Regions from separate parts of the Gracilibacillus salinarum genome, predicted to be linked through region 1. Evidence: a T-box and tRNA genes for the amino acid it is inferred to sense, from the RefSeq annotation. Region 1 holds a T-box; the other holds one or more tRNA genes.
What was found. A T-box is a leader RNA that pairs with one kind of tRNA and senses whether it is charged. The one in region 1 lies ahead of ileS (isoleucine--tRNA ligase), so its partner is inferred to be a tRNA-Ile.

Region 1 (8,242 bases):
TCATCTCTACCCACTTTTATCATCCTTTCGTTTACGAATACTATATTAGGTTGCGCATTTCAACAGAGAAGATAACCTATTTTTATTGCCATAAACACCATATTTTTTGTAAGTAGACATATATTGATATAAAGGAGGTAATGTATTTATGATCACATTATCGTCACTGCAGTTAAAAGATATTGTCTATATTGAAGATGGTACAAAGCTTGGCAATTTAACTGATATTGAAATTAATATCGATTTAGGGCGAATTTCAAACTTGGTTGTCGCCACTAAAACAAAGATGTTTGGCGTATTTGGAGAGTCACGAGAAGTAATTATCCCCTGGGAGCATGTAATGAAAATTGGCCATGATGTCATCCTGGTAAAAAAGAATGGCAGTTTTTCTACGATACCGGCTCTGCCAAAAGAAGACGATTCTTCCGCATATTCGCAATAAACGACATTGTCGCTGTTATGATCGCACAATATGTGATAAAATGAGGTAAAATAGGGAGGGGTATGATGACAGAACCCTTTGTACGACATGAACAGGAATCAATAGTTTGGATAGAACCATGGATGAATGGTGATAGAAAGATCATAGCAGGTTTTACGACAAAAGAAGGAGGGGTCAGTTTACCCCCTTATGATAGCAACAACCTAGGATTTCATGTTGAAGACAATCCTATGCACGTTTTGAACAATCGACAGTTACTTGCAGAGGCTATTTCTGCACCATTAGATCGTTGGGTATTGGCGGAACAAGTGCATGGAAGCAAGGTGCACATAGCAGAACAAAATGACAATGGCAAGGGAAGTCACTCTATGGATACGGCTATACCAGATGCAGATGGCCTGGTTACGATGGAGAAAGATTTGATCTGTGCTGCTCTATTTGCTGACTGCGTGCCGTTATTTTTTGCAGACAGGAAAAAAGGGATTATAGCGATTTCGCATGCGGGCTGGAAAGGTACCGTAAATAAAATCGCGCAGCAAACGATTAAATCAATGACAAAACTGTCTGCTGATCCAGCTGATATAGAAGTAGTAATAGGTCCAAGCATCTGTTCGTCCTGCTATGAAGTGAATGATCAGGTCATTCAGCATATTGCACCTGACTATCAGGAATGTTATGAGGGTGCAGATGGTCAATACCAGTTGGATTTAAAACAATTGAACCAGCAGATCCTGATCGAAGCAGGCGTATTACCAGCTCATATACACACAACATCGTATTGCACGTCACATGATAACTTGTTTTTTTCTCATCGACGTGACAAGCATCCGACAGGCCGTATGATCGGATTCATTGGTTTGGCCTAAAAGTGAGGAAGGAGTATGAACATGTCTGTAGCACAGAACTTAGCCGCAATCAACCAACAAATTAACCAAGCATGTGAGAAGACTGGACGTCATCCAGAAGACATCACGATTATAGGGGTGACGAAATATGTATCCGTTGACCGGGCTCAAGAAGCATTGGAAGCAACGATCAGTCATTTTGGTGAAAATCGAATCGAAGGACTATTAAACAAATATGAGCAAATCGGCAGTAAAGTGAATTGGCATTTCATTGGTACGCTTCAATCGCGGAAAGTAAAAGAAGTGATCGATAAAGTAGATTTTATTCACTCATTAGATCGAAAGTCTTTAGCAAAGGAAATTAACAAGCGGGCAGACAAGCCTGTTGATTGCTTTGTTCAGGTAAACGTCAGTGGGGAAGGGTCAAAACACGGACTTTCACCTGATGAGGTTGAGCCGTTTATCGAATCATTAGAAGGGTATTCTAATATTAGAGTAGTCGGTTTGATGACAATGGCACCGTATATGGGTGACGATAATCAATTAAGAGAAATATTTCGTTCGTTAAGAAAGCTCCGAGATCAATTGCAGCAAAAAGAACTTAGTCATGCACCATGCATGTATCTTTCGATGGGCATGAGCAATGATTATCAGATTGCCATTGAAGAGGGGGCAACCCATATACGTATTGGTTCAAGCCTTGTAGGACCATATGAAGAATAGAGGTGAATGAACGATGAGTATGAAAGGAAAATTCCGCAATCTTTTCGGACTCGAAGATGAAGAATATGAAATAGTAGAAGAAGAGCTCGAACAGGAATCTTCAGCTGAACCAGAACCAATGAGGAGAAGTCAGCGTAAAGAGGATAAAACAAATGTAGTCAGCTTATCTTCCGTACAAAAGAATACAAAAATGGTATTATGCGAACCTAGAACTTATAATGAAGTACAGGACATAGCCGATCATATTGTCAACCGCCGTTCTGTTGTCATTAACTTGCAGCGAGTAGATAATCAGCAGGCACGACAAATTATTGATTTTATGAGTGGTACAGTATATGCTGTATCTGGTCAAATAAAAAAATTAGGTTCACAGACCTTCTTGTGTACACCTGAAAATATCGAAATATCAGGCAGTATTACAGAAATAATGGAGGAAGTTGATCCAGAGCAAAGGTGGTAAACGATTCAATGTATATGTTATATGAGATATTATATTATGCTATGCAAGCTTATACGTATGCGATCATTATTTATATTTTAATGTCATGGTTTCCAGGGGCACGAGAATCCTCGATCGGCAATTTCCTTGGCTCCATCGTTGAGCCATATCTAGAGCCGTTCCGTAAAATCATTCCTCCTATTGGTGGCATGATTGATATTTCGCCAATCGTGGCATTATTTGTTTTACAATTTGCAATGCGTGGATTAGGATTTTTGTTTTTTAATCTGCTATAAATCCAGTATTACATAGACGACAGGTGATCAGATGGACCTTTATCAACACTTTAGAAAAGAAGAATACCCGTTTATTGATCAGGTTTTATCTTGGCGGGAGGAAGTTACAACTCGTTACCAACGCAAACTCATCGATTTTTTGCACCCTCGTGAACAACGAATACTCCGATCTATTATTGGAAATGATGAAGAATTATCACTTTCGTTTGACGGAGGCTGGGACCATGCAGAGCGTCAAAGAGCGATCCTGGCACCGTACTATGAAGAAATCGCCGATTCAGATTTTGAATTAGAGCTGCTGCAAGCGACTTTTCCAGACAAATTCGTGTCTATCGAACATCGGGATGTACTGGGTGCTTTTTTATCTGCTGGTATTAAACGAAAAAAAATCGGTGACATTGTGATCCATGATAATGTGATACAGATTCTTGTTACTGAAGATATATCAGCTTATCTCATTGCGAACATTACCGGTATTAAGAAGGCTGGTATTCAGTTTGAGAGAACGGCATTATCAGAGCGTTTAATTAGTCAGGATCAGTGGCAATCACGTACTGCTACATGTGCATCCTTACGTTTAGATTTGTTAATAAAAGAAATGTATCAGATGTCCAGACAACAAGCTTTAATACTTATAAAAAAAGGCTTTGTTAAAGTCAATTTTCAAACGATTGAGCAGCCTGCTTTTACTTTGGAAGAAGCGGATATGGTTTCGGTAAGAGGGAAAGGCAGATCACGAATTTCGGAATTACAAGGAATGACAAAAAAAGATAAATATAGAATTAATTACGAGAAATTATTATAATTTTTGCGAAAATTTTGCTGACTTGTCTAAAAAGTATGATAAGATAATGTATAAAAGTAAGACATCTATTAGGAGGTGGCCAATGTGCCTTTAACACCGCTCGATATTCATAACAAGGAATTCGCCAGAGGATTTCGCGGTTATGATGAAGATGATGTAAATGAGTTCCTTGATCAAGTCATTAAAGATTATGAAACAATAATCCGTGAAAAAAAGGAACTGAACGAAAAGGTCGAACATTTAAATGAGAAACTGAGTCATTTCTCAAATATCGAATCAACCTTGAATAAATCCATTCTGGTTGCACAAGAAACAGCAGAAGAAGTAAAAGAAAATGCCAAAAAAGAATCAAAATTAATTATAAAAGAAGCAGAGAAAAATGCCGATCGAATTATCAATGAGGCACTACATAAATCAAGATCTATTGCGTTGGAAGTGGAAGAATTAAAGAAACAAGCCAAGGTCTTCCGCACGAGATTGAAAATGTTAGTAGAAGCTCAGCTTGATCTTTTGGATAATAAGGATTGGGATGGACTCTTCGATATGGATTTTGATCAGGAAGAAGATGAAAAAGAACAAGAAGAATCGACACATTATTAAGCCTTGACGAAATAAGAATTATTACATATAATTCTTATTACAAACTTTTGATGATGTTAGTTAAATACTAGGATTGGGACAGTATATTAATGGATGCTAATATAGCGATTTAGGGATAGTGGAAGCCTAATTTAGTACGTTAATAGAAGATCACCCATGAGTAGTTACACTGAAATATAGTAAGTGTAAACGAATCATTCACGTTACGAATTGCTGAGTGGGCAGTAGGAAAATTTTTGCTGTCTATAAGGGTGGTACCGCGAGAACTCCTCGTCCCTTTTGGGATGAGGAGTTTTTTTATGGTCTGTTAGATTATGGAAATGGACCAAAGAGAATCATGCCACTATTTTATTCAGGTGAATGATAATTATCAACAGAAATTAAATAGGAGGATGCAATTTGGAATACAAAAAAACATTAAAAATGCCGCAGACAGATTTTCCAATGCGCGGTAATTTGCCGAACAAAGAACCGAAACTGCAAGAAAAATGGGATAGCGAACATCTCTATCAGCAAGTACAGCAACGTACAGAAGGAAGACCATTGTTCATTCTCCATGATGGCCCTCCTTATGCTAATGGTGATATTCATATGGGGCATGCATTAAATAAAGTATTAAAAGACTTCATCGTGAAATATAAATCGATGGCTGGCTTTCACGCACCATATGTTCCAGGCTGGGATACTCATGGTTTACCAATCGAACAGGCATTAGCTAAGAAAAAAGTAAACCGTAAGAAAATGACGGTGTCTGAATTCAGACAGAAATGTGCGGAGTATGCGTTGAAACAAGTTGATAACCAACGTACGCAATTTAAACAGCTTGGTGTAAGAGGGGATTGGGAAAATCCATATATCACACTGGATAAAGCATATGAAGCGTCTCAGATTAAAGTTTTCGGTGAGATGGCTAAAAAAGGCTATATTTATAAAGGTCGTAAGCCTGTATACTGGTCTCCATCTTCCGAGTCTGCATTAGCTGAAGCCGAAATTGAATATCAGGATAAACGATCTGCATCTATCTATGTCGCGTTCGATGTCAAAGATGGTAAACAGTTACTGGATGGTGACGAGAAGTTCATTATCTGGACGACAACGCCTTGGACGATTCCGGCGAACCTAGCCATCTCTGTTCACCCGAATTTAGACTATGCAGTAGTAAAGGAAGCAGGCTCTAAGTATATTGTTGCCCATGATTTACTGGAAGAAGTAAAAGAGCAATTAGAATGGCAGCAAGCAGAAGAAGTCAAAACCTTTAAAGGGCAGGATGCAGAATATGTTGTAGCACAGCATCCATTCTATGATCGTGAATCATTAGTTATTTTAGGCGAGCATGTTACGACAGATAGTGGTACAGGACTTGTCCACACTGCTCCCGGACATGGTGAAGATGACTTTATCATCGGGAAAAAATACGGATTGGATGTACTTTGTCCGGTAGATGAAAAAGGTAACTTTACGGATGAAGCGCCAGGTTTTGAAGGTCAGTTCTACGATGCGGCAAATAAAGTAGTAACAGAGAAACTTGAGGAAGCAAACGCATTGTTGAAGATGAATTTCATAACTCATTCCTATCCTCATGATTGGCGTACGAAGAAACCGACCATTTTCCGCGCAACTAGTCAGTGGTTTGCATCGATTAAAGATTTCCGTGAAGATATTCTTTCGGAAATCAAGCGAATTAACTGGTTGCCGGGATGGGGCGAAACAAGATTATTTAACATGGTTCGTGATCGTGAAGATTGGTGTATTTCGAGACAGAGAACTTGGGGTGTACCTATTCCTGTTTTTTATGGTGAAGATAAAACACCAATTATAAATGATCAGACCATTGAGCATGTAGCAGCATTATTTGAAGAGCATGGTTCCAATATCTGGTTTGACTGGGATGCGAAAGATTTACTTCCAGAAGCCTTCAGTTCAGAACATAGCCCGAATGGTGAATTCACCAAAGAAACAGATATTATGGACGTTTGGTTCGACTCCGGTAGCTCCCATCAAGGTGTACTTGAATCAAGGAAAGAATTACAGCGACCTGCTGATGTCTATCTGGAAGGATCAGACCAATATCGTGGCTGGTTTAATTCATCGATCTCAACAGCTGTAGCTGTAACAGGCAAATCACCGTATGAAACTGTTATTAGTCACGGTTTTGCACTAGATGGTCAAGGGCGCAAGATGAGTAAATCGGTAGGTAATGTCGTTGTCCCTTCAAAAATTATGAAACAATATGGTGCGGACATCCTTCGTTTATGGGTGGCATCTGTTGATTATCAGGCAGACGTTCGTATTTCTGATGAAATTATTAAACAATCTGCAGAAGGCTATCGAAAAATTCGAAATACGTTCCGCTTCCTGCTAGGTAATTTAGCTGATTTTAACTTAGAAGATAAAGTGTCTGACGAACAATTAGAAGAAATCGATCGTTATATGCTATACCGTTTGCAACAAGTGATCGAAAAAGCGCGTAATGCATATGATGCGTATGATTTCTCAACCGTTTATCAAACGATCCATCATTTCTGTACAATCGATCTAAGCTCTTTCTATTTAGATTTTGCAAAAGATATTTTATATATTGAAGCAGAAAATGATCATAGACGACGTAGCATTCAAACGGTATATCATGAAATCATTACGTCACTTGTTCAGCTGTTGACGCCGATTCTAACTCATACAATGGAAGAAGTGTGGCAATACATTCCTGGAGTAGAAGCAGCTTCACCACAGTTAACAGATATGCCAGCACCAAAAGAATTACCTGGCCAAGAGGCGTTAGCTGCTAAATGGTCTCAATTCATGGAAGTACGAGATGATATTCTCAAAGCATTAGAAGAAGCTCGTGCAGAGAAAACAATTGGTAAATCGTTAGAGGCAAGGGTAACGATAAAAGCTAATAACCAGGAGATTGCGACGTTATTGCAGGAAATTCCTTATTTACATCAGTTATTGATCGTTTCCCATGTTGAAGTGGTTGATCAACTGGAAGATGGTAAGCAATACGATCATGTCTCTGTTCATATTAATAAGCATGATGGCGAAACGTGTGAACGTTGCTGGGTTGTTGCGGATACAGTAGGCGAAGATCCAGACCACCCAACACTGTGCCAGCGCTGTGCACAAGTTGTCAAAGAAAATTATCAGGATTTAGCAGAGTAACCATCTGCCAGGAGGCTGGAACTACAGTGTTTCAGCCAAATTATAGCCGAACATCACACGAAATGTTGTTAGAATACATTCGTGAAATGTTCGGCTTTTTTAATGAATTGTATGGATATACTGTGAAGTAAGTTCTAAAACAGATCTAGAAAAAGTGTGAATCAGATGAATAGGAAAAACATTTTATTTCGATTTGGTCATTTTGATATTTTTAATGTGCTTGGCAAAGCTCCGGAAATAGGCTCCGCGTCCTGTGGGCACGGCTTCAGCTAGGCTACTACTTGAACTACTTCTTTGTTGCCTTGTGCCGAGGAAGCTCACTTCAAAGCGTTACTTGCAGACACAGGCACAAATGAAGTGGATCTTTAGCTCGCGCTGAGGCATGAGGAGTCTCCGCCTATTTCCTACGCTTAAAAGAAGTTCTACAACGTATGGAACAGCTAAAAGTAGTGGTGCTAGGCATCTTTTATCATAAAAATAAGAAAGAAAACTTGAGGATAGCACTCTGTATACTAGCTCCGGTATCCGTTGTAGAGTACAAAATATAGCGTAGGCCAACCACGGAGACTCCCGCGGGATTGTGCAGGTGCTGGAGATCCACTTTGTGAAGCGCTCTTCTTCACAAAGTTAGCTCCAGCCGTGCCCCGCAGGACGCGGAGTGGTTGGACGGAGCGGTATCCCAGCACATAATGTATGTCAAAATGATCTCAAGGTTAAACGAATGGATTACTTCGCAGTTTGTTTCTACTACTAAATAATTGTAACTAACACAGTGACTCTTTACATCCTCGATTTTTAGATACGAATTCTGTTCTGTCGCATCTGCTTTTTCATTTGAGCTATTAGTGGTATAATGTGAAAGGTATGTAAGAGAATAAGCGGAGGTACATTATGTGGCGAATATATCTTATAGCAATAACAGTTATCCTAGTT
Region 2 (8,242 bases), 530 kb from region 1:
AAACCTTATACTTCATGAAAAAATAATATTTTGAAACGAAATAATTTCTTCATACGTATGATATGATAAGTAAAAAAAAACAGAACGGGGTGAGGATAATGTTTACATTATCAGCAGATTGGATGAGTTTTGTGATTGTTGGCTTAGCAACCCTTTTTCTAATAGGGGAGCTTTTGGTAAACGCAAAAGGCGTGTTTAGCTTATTAGGACTCGGATTTATTTCCATATTTTTTGCGTCTTATCTTGATCCAGCCATGTTCTTTGTCATGCTGGTTATCTATTTCGTGGGTATTATATTGATATTAATTGATGGCAAGATATTGAATGATGGTACATTAGCCGTTATTGGACTAGTATGTATGGTTATATCAGTCGGGTTCACAGCACCTAATTGGGTTTCAGGCCTTTATGCAGTGATTGGTGTCTTCATAGGTGGGATCGCTTCATTTGGTTTTTTGAAAGTATTTCCTAAGCGTAAGATGTGGACGAAGATTACACTATTTGATCAATTAACAGAAGAAGCTGGTTATTCCAGTATGAACAGCAAATATCAATCTTTAGTAGGAAAACAAGGGCTAACGACGACGGATATGCGACCAATTGGAACAGTGTTGATCGATGATGCAGAGTATAGTGCTATATCACAAGGTAAATGGATCAGTAAACAAACAGAAGTAGAAGTGGTCAAAGTAGATGGAACCAAAATATTAGTACAAGAAACGAAAAAGTCTGCCGGATAAAACCAGCAGGCTTTTTATCAGTCAAGAATATATAAAAGTGCAGTCACAACAGTAATTATATGGAACAAGAAGCTGAGTACCTATAATATGTATTCTATCGAAGAATGTAATGCAAAATGGTCATTTTGATATAGATTATCTGCTTAGCAAAGCTCCGGAAATAGGCTCCGCGTTCTGTGGGTACGGCTTCAGCTAGGCTACTACTTGAAATACATCTGTGCTGCTTTGTGCCGAGGAAGCTTACTTCGAAGCGACCCTAGCAGACACAGGCACAGACGAAGTGGATCTTCAGCTCGCGCTGATTCCACGTGAGTCTCCGCCTATTTCCTACGCTTTAGGGAAGTGCTACAACGTATGGAACAGCTAAAAGTAGTGTATCTAGGCATTATGTTATTCGTTCAATTGCTGTTATTTATATTGATGAGTGATCAACAATATGCTATCTCTTACGAAAGTTGTAGAGTCCACATTCTAGCGTAGGCCAACCCCTTCATCCCCACAGGAAAAATACTGCGCTTTTTACAAAGAAATATAATAAAGCAGCAGATTATTTAATACATCAATTCTTCCTCATCAGAACACGCCAAGTATCGAATACAACATAAAAAAGGTTGTTCTATTATACATTTTATACACATATTCGGAAAAGTATGGAACAAAAAAATCGTTGAATCGCTTTCAATTATGGAATAACTTGGTACAATAAAAATAAGTGTTAAGCTTTTGTAAATTTTATTTAAAAAGCCTTTACAAATTAGATGCCTATCATTAATAATGAATTGGTGTGTGCGGAAAGTTTGTCAACTTATGTCGGAAATGAAAAAGGATATGGTTTTTAAGCAATACTTTCGACACAATGGTCATACTAAAAAGAAAGAAAAGATTTTGTGAGAAGGGATGAACACTTTTGGATTTAAATGTACAAGCTATGATCTTGGAGTTTGTTGCTGGCTTAGGTATTTTTCTATTAGGTATTAAGTACATGGGTGAAGGATTACAAAAAACAGCCGGTGACCGATTAAGAGATATTCTAGACAAATTTACCAGCAATCCTTTTATGGGTGTACTTGCCGGGATTATTGTAACAATCTTAATTCAATCCAGTTCGGGGACAACTGTTTTGACAGTAGGTTTAGTAAACGCAGGATTTATGACGTTACGACAGTCTATCGGTGTTATTATGGGGGCAAACATCGGTACAACAGTAACAGCATTTATCATCGGTTTTGATCTGGGTGAATATGCGCTTCCTATCATGGGTATCGGCGCACTACTAATATTCTTTATTAAAAATAGTAAAGTAACCAATATCGGGATCACTATTTTTGGTTTCGGATCATTGTTTTTTGGACTGGAACTAATGAGCTCAGGCCTAAAACCATTACGTGATTTACAAGCATTTCATGAATTAACGGTGGACATGTCGAATAACCCAATACTTGGTGTTATTATTGGAACAGTGTTTACTGTTGTCGTTCAAAGTTCAAGTGCAACCATTGGTATATTGCAAAGCTTGATGATGGAAGGTGCAATCGAAATAAAAGCAGCCTTACCTGTATTATTCGGGGATAATATCGGGACAACCATCACTGCGGTATTAGCATCTATCGGTGCAACTGTTGCAGCGAAACGAGCAGCATTGACTCATGTTATATTTAACGTAATTGGGGCATCAATAGTAATAATTTTCATCGGAGCTTACAGTAATTTTATTACTTATATTCAAGGTGCACTTGAATTAAATCCGTCGATGACTATTGCTTATGCACATGGTATATTTAATATACTAAATGCTGTAGTACAGTTTCCGTTTATCGGTTTATTAGCATTACTTGTAACCAAGATCATCCCGGGTGAGGACGTAGAAATAGAATATAAACCAAAACATTTAGATCCAATTTTTATTGAGCAATCACCGTCTGTCGCATTAGATCAGGCAAAAGCCGAAGTAATCAGAATGGGTGAGTATGCAACGAAAGGATTAGAAGAAACAAGTCTGTTCTTAAACAAACAAAATCCGAAGACCTCTGAACTTGCTATTCAAATTGAAGGGGCATTAAATAATCTGGATCGTGAAATTACTTCTTATCTGGTCGATTTATCTAAAAAAGATTTCTCGGAATCAGAAATTAACAAACATTCTGCATTGATTAATTCGGTTCGCGATATTGAGCGTATTGGTGATCATTTTGAAAATATTATTGAACTGGTCCATTTTAAAATGTCCAATAAAGTTGATATTACTGAGCAAGGAATGATCGATTTAAATGACATGTTTGATTTAACGATCAGTACAGTAAAAGAGGCTATTAGAGCTCTCGATACAATGGACAGAGAAGCAGCCTTAAATGTTGTACAAAAAGAAAATGAAATTGACAAAATGGAAAGAACGTACCGAAAGAAACATATTATACGTTTGAACGAAGGAGCTTGTTCTGGTGCTGCAGGAATTGTTTTTGCTGATATTATCAGTAACCTAGAACGTATAGGCGATCATGCAGTAAACATTGCAGATGAAGTATTAGGCGAACGTTATAAACAATAGATAGTGGGAAGTAGTCTGGATTATTTCAGGCTACTTTCATCCCTTTCGACAAAAAAAATAAAAAAATCTAACAAAACTGTTGACGATCTAATATGGATATGGTAAATTATTAAATGTCGCTTCAGTAATTACATAATTTCATTTTCATTCCACAGTAGCTCAGTGGTAGAGCAATCGGCTGTTAACCGATCGGTCGTAGGTTCGAATCCTACCTGTGGAGCCATGGCGGTGTAGCTCAGCTGGCTAGAGCGTACGGTTCATACCCGTGAGGTCGGGGGTTCGATTCCCTCCGCCGCTACCATAATAATGGCGGTCGTGGTGAAGTGGTTAACACATCGGATTGTGGTTCCGACATACGTGGGTTCGATCCCCACCGGTCGCCCCATTAAAAACATAAGTAAGATAGGACCCTTAGCTCAGTTGGTTAGAGCTATCGGCTCATAACCGATCGGTCGCAGGTTCGAATCCTGCAGGGTCCACCAATTACATTCGGAGGAGTACCCAAGTCCGGCTGAAGGGAGCGGTCTTGAAAACCGCCAGGGGCTTCACGGCCCGCGGGGGTTCGAATCCCTCCTCCTCCGCCATGTTACATAATAATTGGTTTAATTTCATAAGTGATTGGCTCGGTAGCTCAGTCGGTAGAGCAACGGACTGAAAATCCGTGTGTCGGCGGTTCGATTCCGTCCCGAGCCACCATTTTAAACAAGCAAAGAAAAGGGCTTGTTTTTTTATTTGATTTTAATTACATATCATTTTTTATCCTTCCTTGTATAAATTATATTAAAAAAAGAAATGCTAAATAGTTGCATTTCAATAAAATGATTTGATACCATTCTGAATAGAGAGATTTTTATACTTTCTAATTAAAAAATAGGAGGAATTAAACATGGCAAACTTTACATTACCAGAATTATCTTATGGATATGATGCATTAGAGCCTCATATTGATAAAGAGACAATGAACATTCATCACACTAAACATCACAACACTTATGTTACAAAATTAAATGCTGCACTTGAAGGTCATGATGATTTAGCTAGTAAATCAATCGAAGACATTCTTGCAAATCTTGATGCGGTACCTGAAAATATCCGTACAGCAGTGCGTAACAACGGTGGCGGACATGCTAATCACAGCTTATTCTGGACATTGTTATCTCCAAATGGCGGCGGTGAACCAACAGGTGAATTAGCAGATCAGATTAATGCTACATTCGGCAGCCTAGACAAATTTAAAGATGAATTTGCAGCTGCTGCAGCAGGCCGATTTGGTTCAGGCTGGGCTTGGTTAGTAGTAAACAATGGTAACCTTGAAATTATCAGCACACCAAATCAAGACACTCCTATTTCAGAAGGTAAAGCACCTATCTTAGGATTAGACGTATGGGAGCATGCGTACTATCTTAAATATCAAAATAAACGCCCTGATTACATTGCGGCATTCTGGAATGTAGTGGATTGGGATAAAGTAGCAAGCTTATATAATGAAGCAAAATAATTAACACGAACACAACAAGGACTATAGTTTGAGACTATAGTCCTTTTTTTGTGTTTTGTGCCTCTATCTAGGATTCATATGCATAACTCCTACTTTCTGGATCAAAATAAAGGTTAGATTGTAGTGAGGTGTATACGATGAATCATAAGCCGAAATCTTCGACAAACCGATTACCCAATAGTAAGGATTTAAAGATACTTTTAACGATTGGCGGACTGTATTCGTTAGCTACATTTTTATCGAATGCATTCGTAAATGTTTTTTTATGGAAGCAATCAGGCAACTATGTAGATATTGCGGTATATAATTTATTTATTTACCTATTACAACCGATTGCGTTTGTAATAGCAGGTAAGTTTACGAAGAAAGTAGACCGGACACTTATTATTCGCTTTGGAGTTGCTTTCTTGTCGATATTCTACGTCACAGTGTTGTTAGTAGGTGAACAAGCTTCTAATATACCGTACTTATTAGGGGCAATCTTAGGTATTGGTTATGGCTTTTATTGGTTAGCATTTAACGTGTTAACGTTTGAGGTAACCGAGCCTGAATCCCGTGACTTTTTTAATGGTATACTGGGGGTCTTACAATCGTTAGGTGGTATGATTGGCCCTTTTGTGGCAGGATATATTATTTCGAAGCTAGATAATTTTCAAGGGTATAGTATTATTTTTTTTATATCCTTTTTTTTATTTTTATTAGCTGTAATTTGTTCGTTTTTCCTCAAAAAGCGAAAAGCTACTGGTCGCTTTCTGTTCCGGCGTGTAGTGGAGGAGAGAAAAACAAACAACAACTGGCGATACATTCTTAATGCGCATGTATTTCAAGGTTTACGAGAAGGATTATTTATTTTTATTGTAGCGATTTGGGTCTACATTGCTACGAACAGTGAATTTGCGTTAGGATCATTTAACCTCCTTTTTTCATTCTGTTCTTTTGTTGGTTACTATGTCATCACAAAATTAACGAAAAAAGACAATCGAAAAAAGACAATTTTCTTTGGCGGGTTATTATTATATCTGGGTGTGGGGATTTTTGTATTCCAGCCTGGTTTCTGGATGTTATTACTGTACGGTGTGGTAGTAGGGGTTGCCTATCCAGTCTTTAACGTGCCATTCATTTCGCTTACGTATGATATTATAGGTAAGGCGAAAGGAGCAAGGGAATTGAGGATAGAATATATCATTTTCCGTGAGTTGTTTGTCAATATTGGCAGGGTATCCGCCATATCACTGTTTATTATAGGTGTTTTATTATTTGATCCTAAGTTTATTATACCAATATTACTATTGACGATAGGATCGGGAAATCTCATTGCTTACTATTTTGTGCGAAAAACTGATTCTTCTATCTATAACGTTCCATCATAGTAATAATACAGATTTTCGTGTTATACTATATAAGATGTTTTCATCAGGGGGAGTAGAACATGAAATTGCATCTTAAATGGGGAAAAAAGAAAAAAACGAAAAAGAAAAAGGCGCAATTGCCTTTCCGGTTAAATATTTTATTTGTATCGGTTTTTGCCGTTTTTTCACTATTGATTATTCAGCTTGGGGTTGTTCAGATCCTGAATGGAGAAGAGGCACAAAGGAAGATAAATCAGACAGATAACACACCGTCTGAAAAACCTGTGCCGAGAGGGAAGATGTATGATAGCAATTTTGATCTGGTAGTAGATAACCAGGCAGTCAAATCGATTACATATACACCTCCTAAAAATGGTGAATCGGCAACGGAAAGATTAGAACTGGCAAAGAAATTGGCAAAATACATCACAATTATTAAAGACGACGAAGCATTGAGTGATGAAATTACGGACCGGGATAAAAAAGAATATTGGTATTTAAACAATCAAGAGACGATCACGGATCGATTGACAGAAGAAGAAAAAACATTGAGTGCGAGTGAACGGTACCAGGTTGAGTTGGACAGTATAACAGAAGAAGACCTGTCATCAGTGGATTGGACAAGCGAACTGAACAATATAATAGCTATTAAGAAAGAATTAGATTCTGCTTACGAGTTGTCACCACATGTTGTTGTCAATGAAGGTTTAACAGATGAAGAATATGCTAAAGTGGCAGAACATTTAACGGATTTGCCTAACATTGATGCGGTGATTGATTGGGAACGTGAGCGTGAATATGAAGATACTTTCAGTTCATTTATTGGTAATCTGACTTCCTCTGAGGAAGGTATTCCACGTGACAATAGTGCTTTTTATTTAGCGAATGGCTATACCTGGAATGACCGTGTTGGTACAAGTGGACTGGAACAAGAATACGAAAATGTATTGCGCGGAAGGAAAGAACAAGTTCAGTATACGACTAATTCAGACGGCAATGTTGTTAATTCTGAGGTTGTAGTGGATGGTCAAAGAGGAAAAGACCTTGTGCTTACCGTTGATATGGAATTTCAGCAGGCTGTTGATAAGATCGTTCAAGAAGAATTAGAAAAAGCTATTAACAATTCTGCTAGTAATAACGGCTATTTGAAAGATGCACTAGCTGTCGTCATGAATCCGCAAACAGGTGATATTCTAGCTATGTCCGGATACCGTTATGACAGGGAGAATAATGAATATTTAAATCAGGCGTATCGTACGATTTATGATTCTCATGAACCTGGTTCTTCAATAAAAGGGGCGACGTTGCTTGCTGGTTATCAAGAGGGTGTAGTGGATGTTGGATCAAGATTGAGTGATGTACCGATCAAAATTAAATCGACACCTGAATTTGCATCGCACGCCTTTTTAGGCAACAGTATTTCTGATCTTACTGCTTTACAGGAATCTTCCAACGTTTATATGGCCCGTATAGCTATAAAAATTGCTGGAGCAACGTACCGGTTAAATGAACCATTATATAACTTTGATTATAGCGCATTTAATACGATGCGAAAGTATTATAACCAGTTCGGACTAGGTGTGAAAACGGGAATTGATTTACCTTTTGAAGCAACAGGTGTGACGGGAGCAAATCCAGTACAAGGTAATCTGCTTCACTTGGCAATTGGTCAGTATGATACGTATACAACACTGCAATTAGCACAGTACGTTTCGACTATCGCAAATGATGGTTATCGTATGAAACCGCGTCTTGTGAAAGAAATCAGAGAACCTGATAATAGTACCACTGGAACACCAGGGAAAATTATCGAATCATTCGAACCTCAAGTGTTAAATCGTGTTGAAATGGATGAAAAATATATTGAACAAGTCCAGGAAGGGTTCAGAAGAGTTTATGAAAGTGGTACAGCTTCATATCAATGGAGTAGCTTCCCTTACGAAATGGCTGGAAAAACAGGTACTGCCGAAAAACCACAGTACGAAAAACAGGAAGATGGAACATATAAGAAAGTAGCTGATACAGATAATTTATCATTGATCGGTTACAGTCCATTTGAAAATCCTGAAGTGGCTTTTGCAATCGTTGTTCCGGAAAATGGTACAGCGAA

Region 2: it has a tRNA-Ile gene. The T-box ahead of ileS (isoleucine--tRNA ligase) is inferred to sense a tRNA for this amino acid. The anticodon was not compared.

The regions. Positions count from the first base shown of each region.
Region 1 covers NZ_CP095071.1:192,738-200,979, forward strand. Annotated here, with positions in the region: gene MUN87_RS00905 (YfhD family protein) at 1-14, opposite strand, end outside; gene MUN87_RS00910 (YlmC/YmxH family sporulation protein) at 149-442, shown strand; gene pgeF (peptidoglycan editing factor PgeF) at 508-1,308, shown strand; gene MUN87_RS00920 (YggS family pyridoxal phosphate-dependent enzyme) at 1,330-2,010, shown strand; gene MUN87_RS00925 (cell division protein SepF) at 2,024-2,470, shown strand; gene MUN87_RS00930 (YggT family protein) at 2,479-2,745, shown strand; gene MUN87_RS00935 (YlmH family RNA-binding protein) at 2,777-3,550, shown strand; gene MUN87_RS00940 (DivIVA domain-containing protein) at 3,635-4,150, shown strand; T-box leader at 4,211-4,431, shown strand; gene ileS (isoleucine--tRNA ligase) at 4,550-7,309, shown strand; gene lspA (signal peptidase II) at 8,201-8,242, shown strand, end outside.
Region 2 covers NZ_CP095071.1:727,472-735,713, reverse strand. Annotated here, with positions in the region: gene MUN87_RS03735 (NfeD family protein) at 99-740, shown strand; gene MUN87_RS03730 (Na/Pi cotransporter family protein) at 1,648-3,285, shown strand; tRNA gene MUN87_RS03725 (tRNA-Asn) at 3,434-3,508, shown strand; tRNA gene MUN87_RS03720 (tRNA-Met) at 3,510-3,586, shown strand; tRNA gene MUN87_RS03715 (tRNA-His) at 3,595-3,670, shown strand; tRNA gene MUN87_RS03710 (tRNA-Ile) at 3,691-3,767, shown strand; tRNA gene MUN87_RS03705 (tRNA-Ser) at 3,777-3,869, shown strand; tRNA gene MUN87_RS03700 (tRNA-Phe) at 3,906-3,981, shown strand; gene sodA (superoxide dismutase) at 4,172-4,783, shown strand; gene MUN87_RS03690 (MFS transporter) at 4,921-6,153, shown strand; gene MUN87_RS03685 (peptidoglycan D,D-transpeptidase FtsI family protein) at 6,213-8,242, shown strand, end outside.